4 regions of the Marinomonas sp. FW-1 genome follow, and region 2 is predicted to be linked to each of the others. Evidence: predicted binding sites of a transcription regulator. Region 2 holds the regulator's gene; each other region holds the start of a gene.
The links. Region 2 encodes LexA, which represses DNA repair genes until DNA is damaged. Its sites were predicted from a motif close to TACTGTNTANNTANACAGTA; they were not measured.

Region 1 (3,421 bases), 1.4 Mb from region 2:
TCTGGCAACGGTTTACCGTGTGTTAACTCAGTTCGAAACGGCGAGTTTGGTTCAGCGTCATCATTTTGAAGCAGGTACGGCTGTATTTGAATTGGCAAAAGGTGATCACCACGATCACATGATTTGCTTAGACTCAGGTAAAGTTATTGAGTTTGTTGATCCGATCATCGAAAAACGTCAGCACGAAATCGCAGAAGAACATGGCTTTGAAATCGAAGACCATAGTTTGATCTTGTACGTGCGCCCTAAAAAGAAGTAATCGCGCGCTTACTTTTTAGTTGCAGATAAAAAATGCCCAAACTGTCCAGTTTGGGCATTTTTGTTTGCTAAGCGATTGGTTGCTTACGCTTGTTATCCTTTGCGCTGGTCGCTCTTATTGCAGTTGGACGTTGCCCAGCATTTCGCGGGCGTGGGCTAACGTTTGTTCTGTGAGTTCTAATCCACCCAGTAAACGTGCGATTTCCTGTGCGCGGTCTTGATCTTTGAGCAGTTCCACCTGAGAAGACGTTGCTTGGTTTTCGACCAACTTGCTAACACGTAAATGCTGGTTACCCTGCGCGGCGACTTGCGCCAAGTGTGTTACGCAGAATACTTGTCCTCGTTTGCCGACCGAGCGCAGCATACGACCCACCACCTCAGCGATGCCACCACTGATACCAACGTCGACTTCGTCAAAGACTAAGGTTGGGATAATAGAAGTGTGCGCAGTGACTACCTGAATACCCAAGCTGATACGAGATAACTCACCACCAGATGCTACTTTGCGTAGTGGTTGCGCTGGTTGTCCTGGGTTAGAGGCGATCATGTATTCGATGTCTTCAAAACCGTTGGCAGACACTTGAGTGAGTGGTTGGCACTGAATATAGAAGCGAGCATGGGGCATGCCTAAGCCGTGTATTTGCTCTTCTACTTTCTTGGCTAATATGTCTTTTGCCACAATGCGTTTTTCGGTCAGCGTGGTCGCCAAGGCTGTGAGCTTTTCGTAGGCTTGTTCTTCTTTTTCTTTCAGTGATTCGATGCTTTCTTCGCTGCCTTGTAGGCTGGCTAACTCCGCTTCAACACTTTCACGAAGGGAAATTAGGCCTTCTGGTAAGGTTCTATGTTTGCGAGCGGTGTCGTAAATTTCAGATAAACGCTGTTCTATGTCGTTTAGACGTTCTGGGTTTTGTTCTAGTGTGTCCTGATAATGATGCAAACTGTCGGCGGCTTCTTGCGCTTGTATTAAGGCGACGTTCATCATTTCGAGTGCGTTTTCTAGTTCTTTGGTCGCTGGGCGGATTTGGCTTGCGCTGTTAATCGCTTGGTGCAGCAAGGAGCACACGTTGCCTTCGTCGCTATCGATCAGGATGCCGCTGGCTTGATACGCTTTAAATTGTGAATCGGCGATGTTTGACAAGAAAGCTTGCTCGTTTTCTAGCTCTTCGATTTCGCCTTCTTTTAAATCAAGCTGCTGTAACTCTTGTGCTTGGTAAGACAAGAGCTGGATCTTGGCGTCTTGTTCGGATGAGCGGTTTTGTTGTGCTGATAGTTCTTCTTTAAGCTGACGCCATGTGGAATATTGGCTGCTGACTTTTTTGCTTAGCTCGGTGAGTTGACCGTATTCATCGAGCTGTTGTCTTTGGGCATTCTTTTTAAGTAGGGACTGGTGTTCGTGCTGACCATGAATGTCGACAAGGTAGCTGCCTACTTCTTTTAGGTCGCTGAGCGTGCAAGGACGGCCATTAATATAGGCTTTAGAACGACCTTCCTTACTGATGACGCGACGCAGAATACAATGTTGTTCTTGCTCTAAATCTCTCTCTTCAAGCCACTTAAAAACATGCGGGTATTGCTGAATATCAAAACTGGCACTGATATCGGCTTTTTTTTGTCCATGTCTTACTACCGCGGCATCGGTACGATCGCCTAAGCAAAGTGACAGGGCATCCACCATGATGGATTTACCTGCACCGGTTTCACCAGAAATCACGGTCATGCCTTTTTTGAACTCCAGTTCTAGGGATTCAACAATGGCGAAGTTGGAAATAGCGATGCTGGTCAGCATAGAGTGCTCCAAAAAAGAGAATATATTTATATGGTTATTTATACAGTACTTGGTTGTTTTTTGACAAGTACTGTCAGTAAATTAAATTCCCATGAAATTAATGCGGCTATAGTGTTGAAAGGTAAAAAGCTGTCCCCATATAACCAGCACAGACAAAGAATTGTTTCTGTTATTTGGAGTTGAAGAATGAGTGAGCAGCAAAAAAATCCTAACCTAGACGCGGAGCAAGATTTGAAAAGCGAAACGCAAAACGAATCAGTAGAAGAACTTTTAGAGCCAGAAGTAGAGACTTTAGAAGAAGTTACTGAAAATGATGAGCTTGCAAAAGCATTAGAAGAAGTCGCTCAGTACAAAGAAGCGGCACTTCGCGCTCACGCTGACGCGCAAAACGTTCGTCGTCGTGCAGAACAAGATGTCGAGAAAGCGCACAAGTTTGGTTTAGAAAAGTTTGCTAAATCCGTGGTGAACGTGGCGGACAATCTTGAACGTGCTTTGGCGTCTGCACCGGATACAGGCGAAGAAGACCCTGTACGTGAAGGCGTTGAGCTGACATTAAAAGATTTGCTAGAAACCTTGGCGCGTTTTGAGGTGAAAGTCGTTGATCCACATGGCGAACCTTTCAACCCAGAATTGCATCAAGCAATGACTATGGTGCCAAACCCTGAGCTAGAACCTAACACCGTAATGGATGTTGTACAGAAGGGTTACACCATCAATGGCCGCCTATTGCGCCCAGCTATGGTAGTGGTTTCAAGCGCGGCTTAAAAATACTGTCATTTTTTTGACACTGGACGCTTGAAATACTTTTAAGCGTACCCAAATACAGAATTATCATTGTTATAAACGAATTTATTGGAGATACAAACCATGGGTAGAATCATTGGTATTGACTTAGGTACAACGAACTCTTGTGTTGCTGTGTTGGATGGCGAAAAAGCGCGCGTTATTGAAAACGCTGAAGGCGATCGCACCACTCCTTCCATCGTTGCATTTGCAGAAGATGGCGAAGTATTAGTAGGTCAATCAGCTAAGCGTCAAGCAGTAACTAACCCAACAAACACTTTGTTCGCGGTTAAGCGTTTGATCGGTCGTAAATTTAAAGATGACGTTGTACAAAAAGACATCTCTATGGTGCCTTACAAAATCATCAGTGCAGACAATGGTGATGCGTGGGTAGAAGTGAAAGGCGACAAGAAAGCGCCACCACAAATCTCTGCTGAAGTTCTTAAGAAAATGAAGAAAACTGCAGAAGACTACCTAGGCGAGAAAGTAACAGAAGCGGTTATCACTGTACCTGCTTACTTTAACGATTCTCAGCGTCAAGCAACAAAAGATGCGGGTAAAATCGCAGGTCTTGAAGTTAAACGTATTATCAAC
Region 2 (3,421 bases):
TTTCTAGCTGGCGTAACCAGGTAATACTTTGCTGTAAACGAACTTCATGGCGAAAATGCCCTATGGCTTTGTCCGGAAGGTGATGACCTTCATCAAAAACATAAATCGTTTCTTTTGGCGGTGTAAGAATTACTCCGCCACCTAGTGATAAATCAGCAAGTACTAAGTCATGGTTAGCAACAATAACATCCGCCACTTCAATTTCAGCGCGAGCTTTAAAAAATGGACAAGCGGAATAATTCGCACAGTTACGATTTGTGCACTGCTGATGGTCTGTTGTAAGGCGCCGCCAGTCTTGATCTCGCACCACGCCAGCCCAATTATCCTTATCTCCATCCCAGTCACCTTTAGATAACGCCGCATCCATTTCTTGGTAAAGAACGGTGTTTATGTCATCAGAGTGAAGGTGCTGCTCGAATAAGCCAGCAAACATATCTTCCATGGCATGTTCTTCGGAACTCAGAAAGCTTTCAAGATTGTTCAGACAAAGGTAACGGCCTCGGCCCTTAGCAAGCGTGTACTTGAACGAAAGATCGGTATGCTCCAATAGATTGGGCAGCTCTTTATGTAAGATCTGTTCTTGTAAGGCCACTGTAGCGGTAGAAATAATCAATTTCAGACCACGTGCTTTGGCAATAGGGATGGCGGCAAGGCAATAAGATAAGGTTTTACCTGTCCCTGTTCCCGCCTCGATAACGGCAACATGCTTCTCATCAAGGCGTTGGCCTTCAGAGTCACGTTTTATATTGCCTAAGGTGCGAGCGATTGCACCAATCATCTGGCGCTGCCCGGCCCTTGGTTTATGGGACTTCGCATCCAAAGAAGCTCGGTATGCGAGTTGAATTTGTGTTTTTAGTTCATCTGAAAGCATTTATATCATTGAGTATAGTTAGGAATGCTGTATATAATAACAGTAACTGTATAAACAACCAGATACCCTATGATTAAATTAACCAAAAGACAATCTGACGTACTAGAAACCATTCGCGAGTTTATTACCGAAACGGGGTTTCCACCTACGAGAGCAGAAATAGCGCGCCGACTTGGGTTTAAATCCCCCAATGCAGCCGAAGAGCATCTAAAAGCCTTATGTAAAAAAGGCGCGATCGAGATGCTATCTGGCGCATCACGCGGAATACGCTTAATTGACAATGAGCCAAACAATGACTCTGTCGACGACCTTGGCCTACCCGTTATAGGCAAAGTCGCTGCAGGTTACCCTATTTTGGCACAAGAGAATATCGCGTCCCATGTGAATATACCTGCGGCAATGTTTTCTCCTCAGGCGGACTACTTCCTTTCCGTCTCAGGCACCAGTATGAAAGATATCGGCATTATGGAAGGCGATTTACTCGCCGTTCATAAAACCAACTCTGTACGTAATGGCCAAATTGTTGTGGCTCGTATTGGCGATGAAGTAACAGTAAAACGCTTTGAACAAAAAGGCAGTATTGTTCGACTCATACCAGAGAACGACGAATTTAACGACATTATTGTTGATCTTGAAAGTGAAGATTTTGCTATTGAAGGCTTATCTGTCGGTGTGATACGACAAGGCCTATAGGTAGCAATTCTGTTTTACTGTCTTGCCATTTAATAAAAAAGCGAAGACTAATCTTCGCTTTTTTATTTGGTGTGAGATATCACAACACTCATACAAGCTTAGTGAAGGATCTTGGGCCGAAAGTCTTCATCATCAAGATAATCTGCGCCTTCATCAAAGCCTGCATCATCAGAATAAACAAAATCAATTCCGGCATGAAACATATGTTTTGCCAATTCAAAATACCGATCTTTTAAGTAAGAGCGAGTATCATCGGATATTTTCAATGTTGCTAACGGAACGGTTTCCTCACCATCTTCAGCGGCTGGACGCAGCACAATATCGCCGTTATCAAGCTCAACAATTTCTAGGTAGGATTCTTTCATATTCAATACTCTGATGACTCTTCTCTAAAACGTAACACTAATTCAACCAACTTAGCTAAATAGTAACTCACTGATGCGCCCGCATCACTTCCTCGACCGATCAAGTTATCTCCTTGGACTGCCGACGAAGCTAAGCCTTTACATTCAAACTGAGCTAAATAAGCTTGATCTAGCTGAAAAAACCAAGAATCTTTCCGCGTTAGCAAATCAGCCAGTTCAGATAAAACCGGCACAACAATTTGCTTAGACTCAGACTCTGTCAATAATTTTGCCACATCCAGCGAACCAGATAATGAATACGCTAAAGACACTTCTTTCAACAAACCATTTAATGCGCTTCTTATCTGGAAAAGAGCGGAGCTTTCAAGCCCAACACTCAACCAGCTCTCTTCGCTTTGCTGACTTTGTTGAATAAATCGTCTTGCAGTATCTAATTTTTGATTCGTAAGGCTCGCTAGACTGGCAACACTCATTTCTTCTTACCTTCCTCAACAACCCATTTAGAGCCAACAAAAAATGCTTTCCAACCTGTAGGCTTGCCCTCTTCGTTCTCCGTCATAACATATTGCTCTTTAGTCTTACGGCTATAACGAATAATAGCAGGACGACCTTCGGGATCCTCTACAGGCGCCTTAGCAAAGAAATGGTATTTAGGATCAATTTGGTCCATATAAGGAAGCAGTTCTTTAACCAAAGGTGCTCTAGTTTCTCGTTTACGAGGGAACTGACTAGCCGCAAGGAACAAGCCCGTTGCGCCATCACGAAGCACATAATGGTCTTCTACTTTCTGACATGCCAAATCAGGCATCGGCACAGGATCCATCTTCGGCGGTGCAGCTTCACCATTTTTTAATAGTTTACGAGTGTTTTTACACTCTTCATTTGTACAGCCAAAATATTTGCCAAAACGGCCTGTTTTTAGCTGCATTTCGGAACCACACTTGTCACATTCAAGCGTAGGACCATCATAACCTTTAATTTTAAAGGTTCCAGTTTCGACTTCATAACCTGAACACGCAGGGTTATTACCACAAACATGAAGCTTACGGCTTTCGTCCATTAGGTAGCTATCCATCGCTGACCCACAAATCTTACAGCGATGCTTATTGATCAGCGCTTTAGATTCACCTTCCTCGTCATCAATGGCAACGGCTTCATCACCACGGATGAGGTTGATCGTTGCTTTACAACGTTCTTTTGGAGGCAACGCATAGCCGGAACAAGACATAAAAACACCGGTACTTGCTGTACGAATTTGCATCGGACGGGAACAAGTTGGGCATTCGATGTCTGTCGGTGTTGGCTCATTTAGCATCATACCGCCGTCAGGCGATTCAGCTTTAGCAAGCACAGAACTAAAGTCGTTATAAAACGCATTAAGCGTCTTTATCCAATCTTTATGACCTTCAGCGATATCATCTAGTTGCTCTTCCATTTGCGCAGTAAAACTGAAATTCATCAACGAATTGAAGCTATCGACTAGGCGCTCTGT
Region 3 (3,421 bases), 1.8 Mb from region 2:
AAAATTACCACGATCCATAAAAGACACTCGGTGCCATTCTGTACGTTCTTGCATTTGCCCTGTTTGCTTGTCACGCCAGCTTTCTGTTGTTGCTAAGTTAACATTAGCAACGGCTGCACCTGAAGGCATAAAACGCACTTCAGCATCATTGCCTGCGTTACCGATTAAGATGACTTTGTTAATTCCACGTGCCATGAGGCTTTTCTCCAACTAAAAGATAAATAGGTGTTATTAAAGATGAACCTGAGGTGCTATTCGCCTCAACGCATCTTTGTCTAATAATTTTTTATCGACTTTCAGATAAGCCGTTTGCTCATCTTTAAAAATTTGCATGCCTTCCACTCCTTGGATTTCCGCAAGTTGATCCGCTAACTTTGCTATTTCTTCATTATTCATATTAGGTAAGCTAAACGCCAAACCACTCAATTGACGAGGCGCTGGCTGAGTCAAACAAACGAGAGACCAAGCCAAAAATACAACACCCACTACCCAAAAAACACCATCATTAGAATGGTGTTGTAACAACCAGCCGCCACCAATACCGCCTAGAAACGACCCCATAAATTGGTGAGTAGAAAACACACCCATGGCCGTTCCACGATAACCTACTGGAGCCAGTTTACTCACTAGGGATGGTAAAATCGCTTCTAGTGAATTAAAACCAACAAAATAGACGCACAGTAAGACTGAAAAAGCCCACAAATAAGGCGTCCATTGCAACGCTATTGCACTTACCCCTAACAAAATGAATACAGCGATTAAGACGCCTTTCATTTTGCCTTTTGATTCGCCAATAATCACTAATGGTAGCATACCAACAAAGGCAAAACCCATGATCGCCAAGTATAACAAACTGTGTTCAGATAAGGGTAAACCAAACTGCTCAATTAATAAGTTGGGCACCGTCACAAACATCGCCGTCAAGCTTGCATGCAGCAACAAGACACTCACATTAAGAAAGCGCAGCTTGGAATCTTTTAATACCAAACCCAAAGCGGTAAGACTTGGTGTCGTATCACGTCGAAAAGTATGTTGGACGATATTCGGCACAGCAAAAAGGATCAAGAGTATGCCCAGTAAAGATAGTGCAAAAGACAAATAAAACAGGCCAGAAAGGCCTATCAGAGCAAATAACCATGGCCCTAAAACCAAGGACAACATAAAAGACGCGCCAATACTCACACCGACCAGCGCCATAGCCTTAGTGCGGTTTTGCTCTCTTGTTACATCACTCAATAGGGCCATCAAAGTACTCGCAATAGCCCCTGCCCCTTGCACTGCTCGCCCAACAATTAAGGTCGTAATGTCATGGGCATTGGCGCAAATCAAGCTCCCTACAGCAAACAACAAAAGACCAATTACGATGACGCGCTTACGGCCGATTTTGTCGGACCACATGCCCATCGGAATTTGTAAACTGGCTTGCGTGAGGCCATAAATACCAATGGCGGTTCCTATCAGAGCGGCGTCGGCTCCGTCCAGTCCATCAGCTGCAACGCTGATAACGGGCATAATCAGGAACAGGCCTAACATTCTGAATAAATAGATCAGCGCTAAAGCAGAAACAGAGCGGCGTTCAAGTAGATCCATAAAGAGGTTTTAACCGTTTAACTTTGAAGGTTAGGAAAAAAGATGTCAATTTTACAAAAAATACCGTTGAAGCTCCATTTCAACTACTGTAAAAATAGACAGTTATTTAATTTACTGGCAGATTTCTTCTGTTGATCGACTTCACATTGGAGACACATGGATACCATTACCATACGCGGGGCCCGCACTCACAATTTAAAAAATGTGGACCTAGACATCCCAAGAGACAAACTTGTGGTGATTACTGGCCTATCCGGCTCAGGTAAATCCTCCCTCGCGTTCGATACTCTATACGCTGAAGGACAACGTCGCTATGTAGAATCACTTTCAACGTACGCTAGACAGTTTTTGTCCATGATGGAAAAACCAGACATAGACCACATTGAAGGTCTCTCTCCTGCCATCTCTATCGAACAAAAGTCCACTTCTCATAACCCACGATCAACAGTGGGTACAATAACAGAAATCTACGATTACCTACGATTGTTATTTGCTCGAGCAGGTCAGCCTCGCTGCCCCGATCATGGTGAGCCATTAGAGGCGCAAACCATATCACAAATGGTTGATAAAGTTATATCGCTGCCTGAAGAATCTAAAATGATGCTACTTGCTCCCATCATTAAGGATCGCAAAGGTGAGCACTTACACACCATTAGCGACTTGCTATCTAAAGGTTTTATTCGTGCACGAATCGATGGCATTGTTGTCGATTTGGACGATGCACCAATATTAGAAAAAAATAAGAAACATACCATCGAAGTTGTCATTGACCGTTTTAAGGTGCGTTCTGACCTACAACTTCGTTTGGCTGAGTCATTTGAAACTTGCCTAGGCTTATCCGATGGTATCGCCAAAGTCATCAACATGGATGACGAAAAAGAAGAATATATTTTTTCTAGTAAATTCGCCTGCCCTGTTTGCGGATACAGCTTAACCGAACTAGAACCTCGGCTATTTTCTTTTAATAACCCGAATGGCGCCTGCCAAACCTGTGATGGTTTAGGCACTCATCAAATGTTTGATCCAGATCGAATTATTCAAGATGAGACACTGACTCTTGCTGAAGGTGCCATACGCGGCTGGGGTAGACGCAGCATTTTTTACTACCAACAACTCAACGCCTTAGCAAAACACTATGGCTTTGACATTGAAGCCAAATACAAAGATATCCCGAACGAATTCAAGAAGCGCATTCTGCAAGGATCAGGCAAAGACAAAATAGACTTCATCTATATAAATGAACGCGGCGACAAGATGACACGGTCCCATGCGTTTGAAGGCGTTATCCCTAACCTACAGCGCCGCTACCATGAAACCGAATCTGATAGCGTACGTGATGACCTTTCACAGTACATCAGCATTCAGCCTTGCCCTGATTGCCATGGCTCACGACTAAACCGATCTGCACGGAATGTCTTTATTGCCAACGAGACTCTACCAGAAGTAGTCACCTACCCAATCATAGATTGCTTGAAGTATTTCGAGACACTTGAACTGCCAGGAGCCAGAGGCGAAATCGCTTCAAAGATTCTAAAAGAAATCCGCGATCGATTAACCTTCCTAGTCAATGTTGGACTTGAATATCTGACACTTGATCGCAAAGCCGACTCTTTGTCAGGCGGTGAAGCACAGCGTATTCGCCTAGCCAGCCAAATTGGCGCAGGTTTAGTTGGTGTAATGTACATTCTTGATGAACCATCAATCGGCTTACATCAGCGTGACAATGAACGCTTAATAGCCACGCTAACTCGCTTACGTGACCTAGGCAACACAGTCATTGTGGTTGAACACGATGAAGATGCGATCCGCGTAGCTGATTTTGTTGTTGATA
Region 4 (3,421 bases), 1.2 Mb from region 2:
AATGACCTTCCCGAAAATATTGACCGGTCGATTGAAGTCACACATTAAAATCAAGCGACTCTGATCTGTATTGTTCTTTACAAAGTGCAGGTACGTTTCATCAAACAGCAAGTCTTTGCCATCTTGCCAAGCGTATTCCTCTCCATCTACGTTAATGAAACAATCTTTCGAGTTAGGGGTTTCTAGCCCTAGGTGGTAGCGTAAAGAACAGGCGACAGGGTCTAGATGACGCGTCAGTTCTGAGTTTCCTGGCATGTAAGCAAACATGGCGCCATTGATATTTTTAATTTTGCTGAGTATCTCAACGGTTTTTGGGCATTGTTTTTGAGCGGAAACATGGTTGTATCCATACCATTTTAAGTAATACTTTCTCCAGCCGTATTTATGAAATGTTCTAAACCCCAAGTCATAGGACGCGTCAGAGCCAGGTTTGTTAATGTTTTCTAGTTCACCACAATGTTGCAGTGCCAGTGCTTCATCTCTTATCACTTCCCAGTTTTTGCGGAGTTCGTCTAACTCTTTGTATTGAAGCGTATCGATAATAGGGCGACGGACTTTTTTGGTGGAAAACAAATACAGTAAGCAATTTAAAGGGGCAAATATCGGCCAGCCTTTACGGAAGTATTCAGACCAGCTGGTGTATCGAGTGTTTCCTCTATACGTATAAATGTAGTACATGGAACACATGCTGAAAGTAGCAATAAATAACATGATAACGGCAAGCTGCATCTTTATTTCCCATTTCTTGACGATTAGTCTTTTTATTTGCTAATTATTTACCATTGGTCATGAAATGTGAATACCCAAAATAGGGGATGCGCTTATCCGCTTTTAAATTTTACATGGATGCTTCATTTTGAATATTTCTTGTACTAAACGAGGGGATGATGCAGCTTTATGCTGCATCACTTTCTGGAAAATCGCTGCTTTCATCAAGATCAAATGTGAGAGCGCTATCATCTTCGCTATAAATCATCTCTTCATCGGTTTCTATGACAAGGTCTTCAAGTGTCTTTTTTTCAGTAACTACTGCTGATGACGCTGTTTTTCCACTGGATTCTTTGGATGATGATTTTTTGGCTTTTGGTGACGTTTTCTTTTTGTTGCCTAATATATCTAATAGAGAATCCTTGTTCTCTGCTAGGTACATAGATAAAGCTTCTTTTTGATTGTGGTCTCCAGCTAAATTGCTCTGATCCAATACTTCATAAAGCGCTTCAGCGGTATCTAGAAGTTTGTCGTATGCATCGGCCTCGACTTTTGAAGTAAATGTCATTTTTTCGATTCCATCGCGTTCTACAACATATTTGATAATTACAGGCATGATCCACCTCATGAAAAATAATACTGTATAAATGTACAGTATTATTTTCCCGTTTGTCTAGTGCTTTTATTTGTTGATATGAGCAATGGTTGTTAAAGTTACGCCCTTGATGAAGGAAACCATTTTATGTCGATCGATTTCTCCCAGTTAGACTTTTCTATTGTAATGGATCATGTTGAGATCGTTTTAACACTCGCTTGGGTTTTGCTGTCCTACATAGTGAGACGTTATACAAAGCGAGCTATACGTCTTCACCAAAAAATCGAACATGATAAAAAACGTCAGAGAATCAACACGGTAGATAACATTTTCAACCTGTTTTTAGTGGTTGGTTTGGTGCTTATTTGGTCTTCTGAGCTGCAAAGTATCGCCATTTCAATTGCCGCATTCATGGTGGCTTTGGTCATTGCCACAAAGGAATTTATTGCTTGCATTATTGGTGCATTTTATCGAGCAAGTACTCGCCCTTATCAGGTTGGTGATTGGATTCGAATTGCTAACTATGAAGGTGAAGTAACAGATAGCGATTGGCTATCCACTACTTTATTTGAAGTGGACTTAAAAGGTGGCACATATTCCTACACGGGTCGAACCACAGTTGTGCCCAACAGTGTGCTGTTATTACAAACGGTTCAGAACTTAAACTATATGCGTCGTTATGTGACTCACACATTTTCTATTGCGCGCGCCACGGATGATGTGAATTTGTTTACCATAAAAGAGCAAATACTGGAAAAAATTCGTGGTTACAGTGAGCATTTTCATGACGTTGCTATTCGTTATAACAGCCTTATTGAAAAACGTTTGGATATCAAAATTTCTGGTCCTGAACCTCGAGTGCGTATTACGACCACGGTGGAAGGCTTTAACATTTTTACGATTTCTCTTTTTTGCCCGACAGAAGAAGCGGTCGAAATTGAACAAAAAGTGACGGAAGATTTTATGGCGTTTTGGTACGCAAGTCGTGATGCTAGGTTAGATGCAGCGAGGGCAGATCAATGAGTCAAACTCGTACATTAACGCTAGTATGTTTAATTTGTATCACTTTATTAACAGCGGGCTGTAATAGTTTTCGTGTCACAGAAAGTAAGGTTAACGAAGAAGTCGCACAGCAACTTGCTAAACCTCAACAAAATCAAATTGAGCTAACACTAGATGGTAATACCCTAAACTTGGATTTTTTGGTTAGCTCTGCAAATATTGATTTTACTGAGCGTGATGGCGGTTTAGTGTTGGTGGATCTTATTGGCAAAATCACAGGAACCGTAACCGCATTCGGTCAGAACTTTTCGCTCACGACAAGAGTGAACCCTTCTTTTGAATCCGGTGTTCGGATTGAAGAAGATCGACTTTATTTAGTGGCACCAAAAATTACTAAGATTGAAGTCGAAGGCTCAAGCTTTAGTGATAAGTTGCTGCGTTCTACTTTAGGGCCATTACATGAAGATTTTGAAAGGGCTTTTGTACAGTACTTTGATGGGCATCCTGTGTATGTTTTGAATCACTCGCCATTTGAGAAGGCAGCAGCGGTTATGGTGAAAGACATTATTATCAAGGAAGACTCGTTAGAGCTTTCTATCTTTTAGGTAAGACTTTGGTTAAGGGTCTAGGTAAGTTTCTTCATAGCCACTATAATGCCCGAATATTATATAACCAGATATTAAGGAAACATCATGTCGATTGCAGACAATCAAGTCGTTCAATTTCATTATACTTTGCGCCATGGCGAAGAGCTGATTGAGACTTCTGCAGGTAAAGATCCTGCGGCGTATTTACATGGCCACGGTAATGTTATTCCTGGGCTTGAAAAAGCAATGGAAGGCAAAGAGGTTGGTGACGAGTTTGAAGTCACTGTTGCGTGTGCTGATGCCTATGGCGAGCGCCATGAAGATCGTCAGCAACAAGTGCCGGTAAAACATTTACAGGGTGCGAAACGCTGGAAAGCGGGCATGGTCGCTATGGTACAAACTGACAAAGGCATGCGTCAGGTGACCGTGGTTAAAGTTGGTTTGAAGCACGCTACTGTTGATTTGAACCACCCATTGTCTGGTAAAGATCTAACGTTCAATATTCAAATTGTTGATGCTCGTGAAGCAA

Region 1: recN (DNA repair protein RecN) is a predicted target of LexA. The motif match lies at 2,073-2,092, and genes of this name have one in related genera.
Region 3: uvrA (excinuclease ABC subunit UvrA) is a predicted target of LexA. The motif match lies at 1,675-1,694, and genes of this name have one in related genera.
Region 4: C1X04_RS03110 (YebG family protein) is a predicted target of LexA. The motif match lies at 1,346-1,365, and genes of this name have one in related genera.

What each region holds. Positions count from the first base shown of each region.
Region 1 is NZ_CP025987.1:563,846-567,266, forward strand. It holds gene fur (ferric iron uptake transcriptional regulator) at 1-259, shown strand, start outside; gene recN (DNA repair protein RecN) at 374-2,044, opposite strand; gene grpE (nucleotide exchange factor GrpE) at 2,231-2,809, shown strand; gene dnaK (molecular chaperone DnaK) at 2,912-3,421, shown strand, end outside.
Region 2 is NZ_CP025987.1:1,917,125-1,920,545, reverse strand. It holds gene dinG (ATP-dependent DNA helicase DinG) at 1-871, opposite strand, end outside; gene lexA (transcriptional repressor LexA) at 941-1,564, shown strand; gene C1X04_RS08895 (hypothetical protein) at 1,663-1,929, opposite strand; gene C1X04_RS08890 (DUF6586 family protein) at 1,932-2,402, opposite strand; gene topA (type I DNA topoisomerase) at 2,399-3,421, opposite strand, start outside.
Region 3 is NZ_CP025987.1:3,716,009-3,719,429, forward strand. It holds gene ssb (single-stranded DNA-binding protein) at 1-195, opposite strand, end outside; gene C1X04_RS17225 (MFS transporter) at 232-1,590, opposite strand; gene uvrA (excinuclease ABC subunit UvrA) at 1,747-3,421, shown strand, end outside.
Region 4 is NZ_CP025987.1:675,010-678,430, forward strand. It holds gene C1X04_RS03105 (aspartyl/asparaginyl beta-hydroxylase domain-containing protein) at 1-729, opposite strand, end outside; gene C1X04_RS03110 (YebG family protein) at 896-1,324, opposite strand; gene C1X04_RS03115 (mechanosensitive ion channel family protein) at 1,451-2,326, shown strand; gene C1X04_RS03120 (DUF1439 domain-containing protein) at 2,323-2,910, shown strand; gene C1X04_RS03125 (peptidylprolyl isomerase) at 2,998-3,421, shown strand, end outside.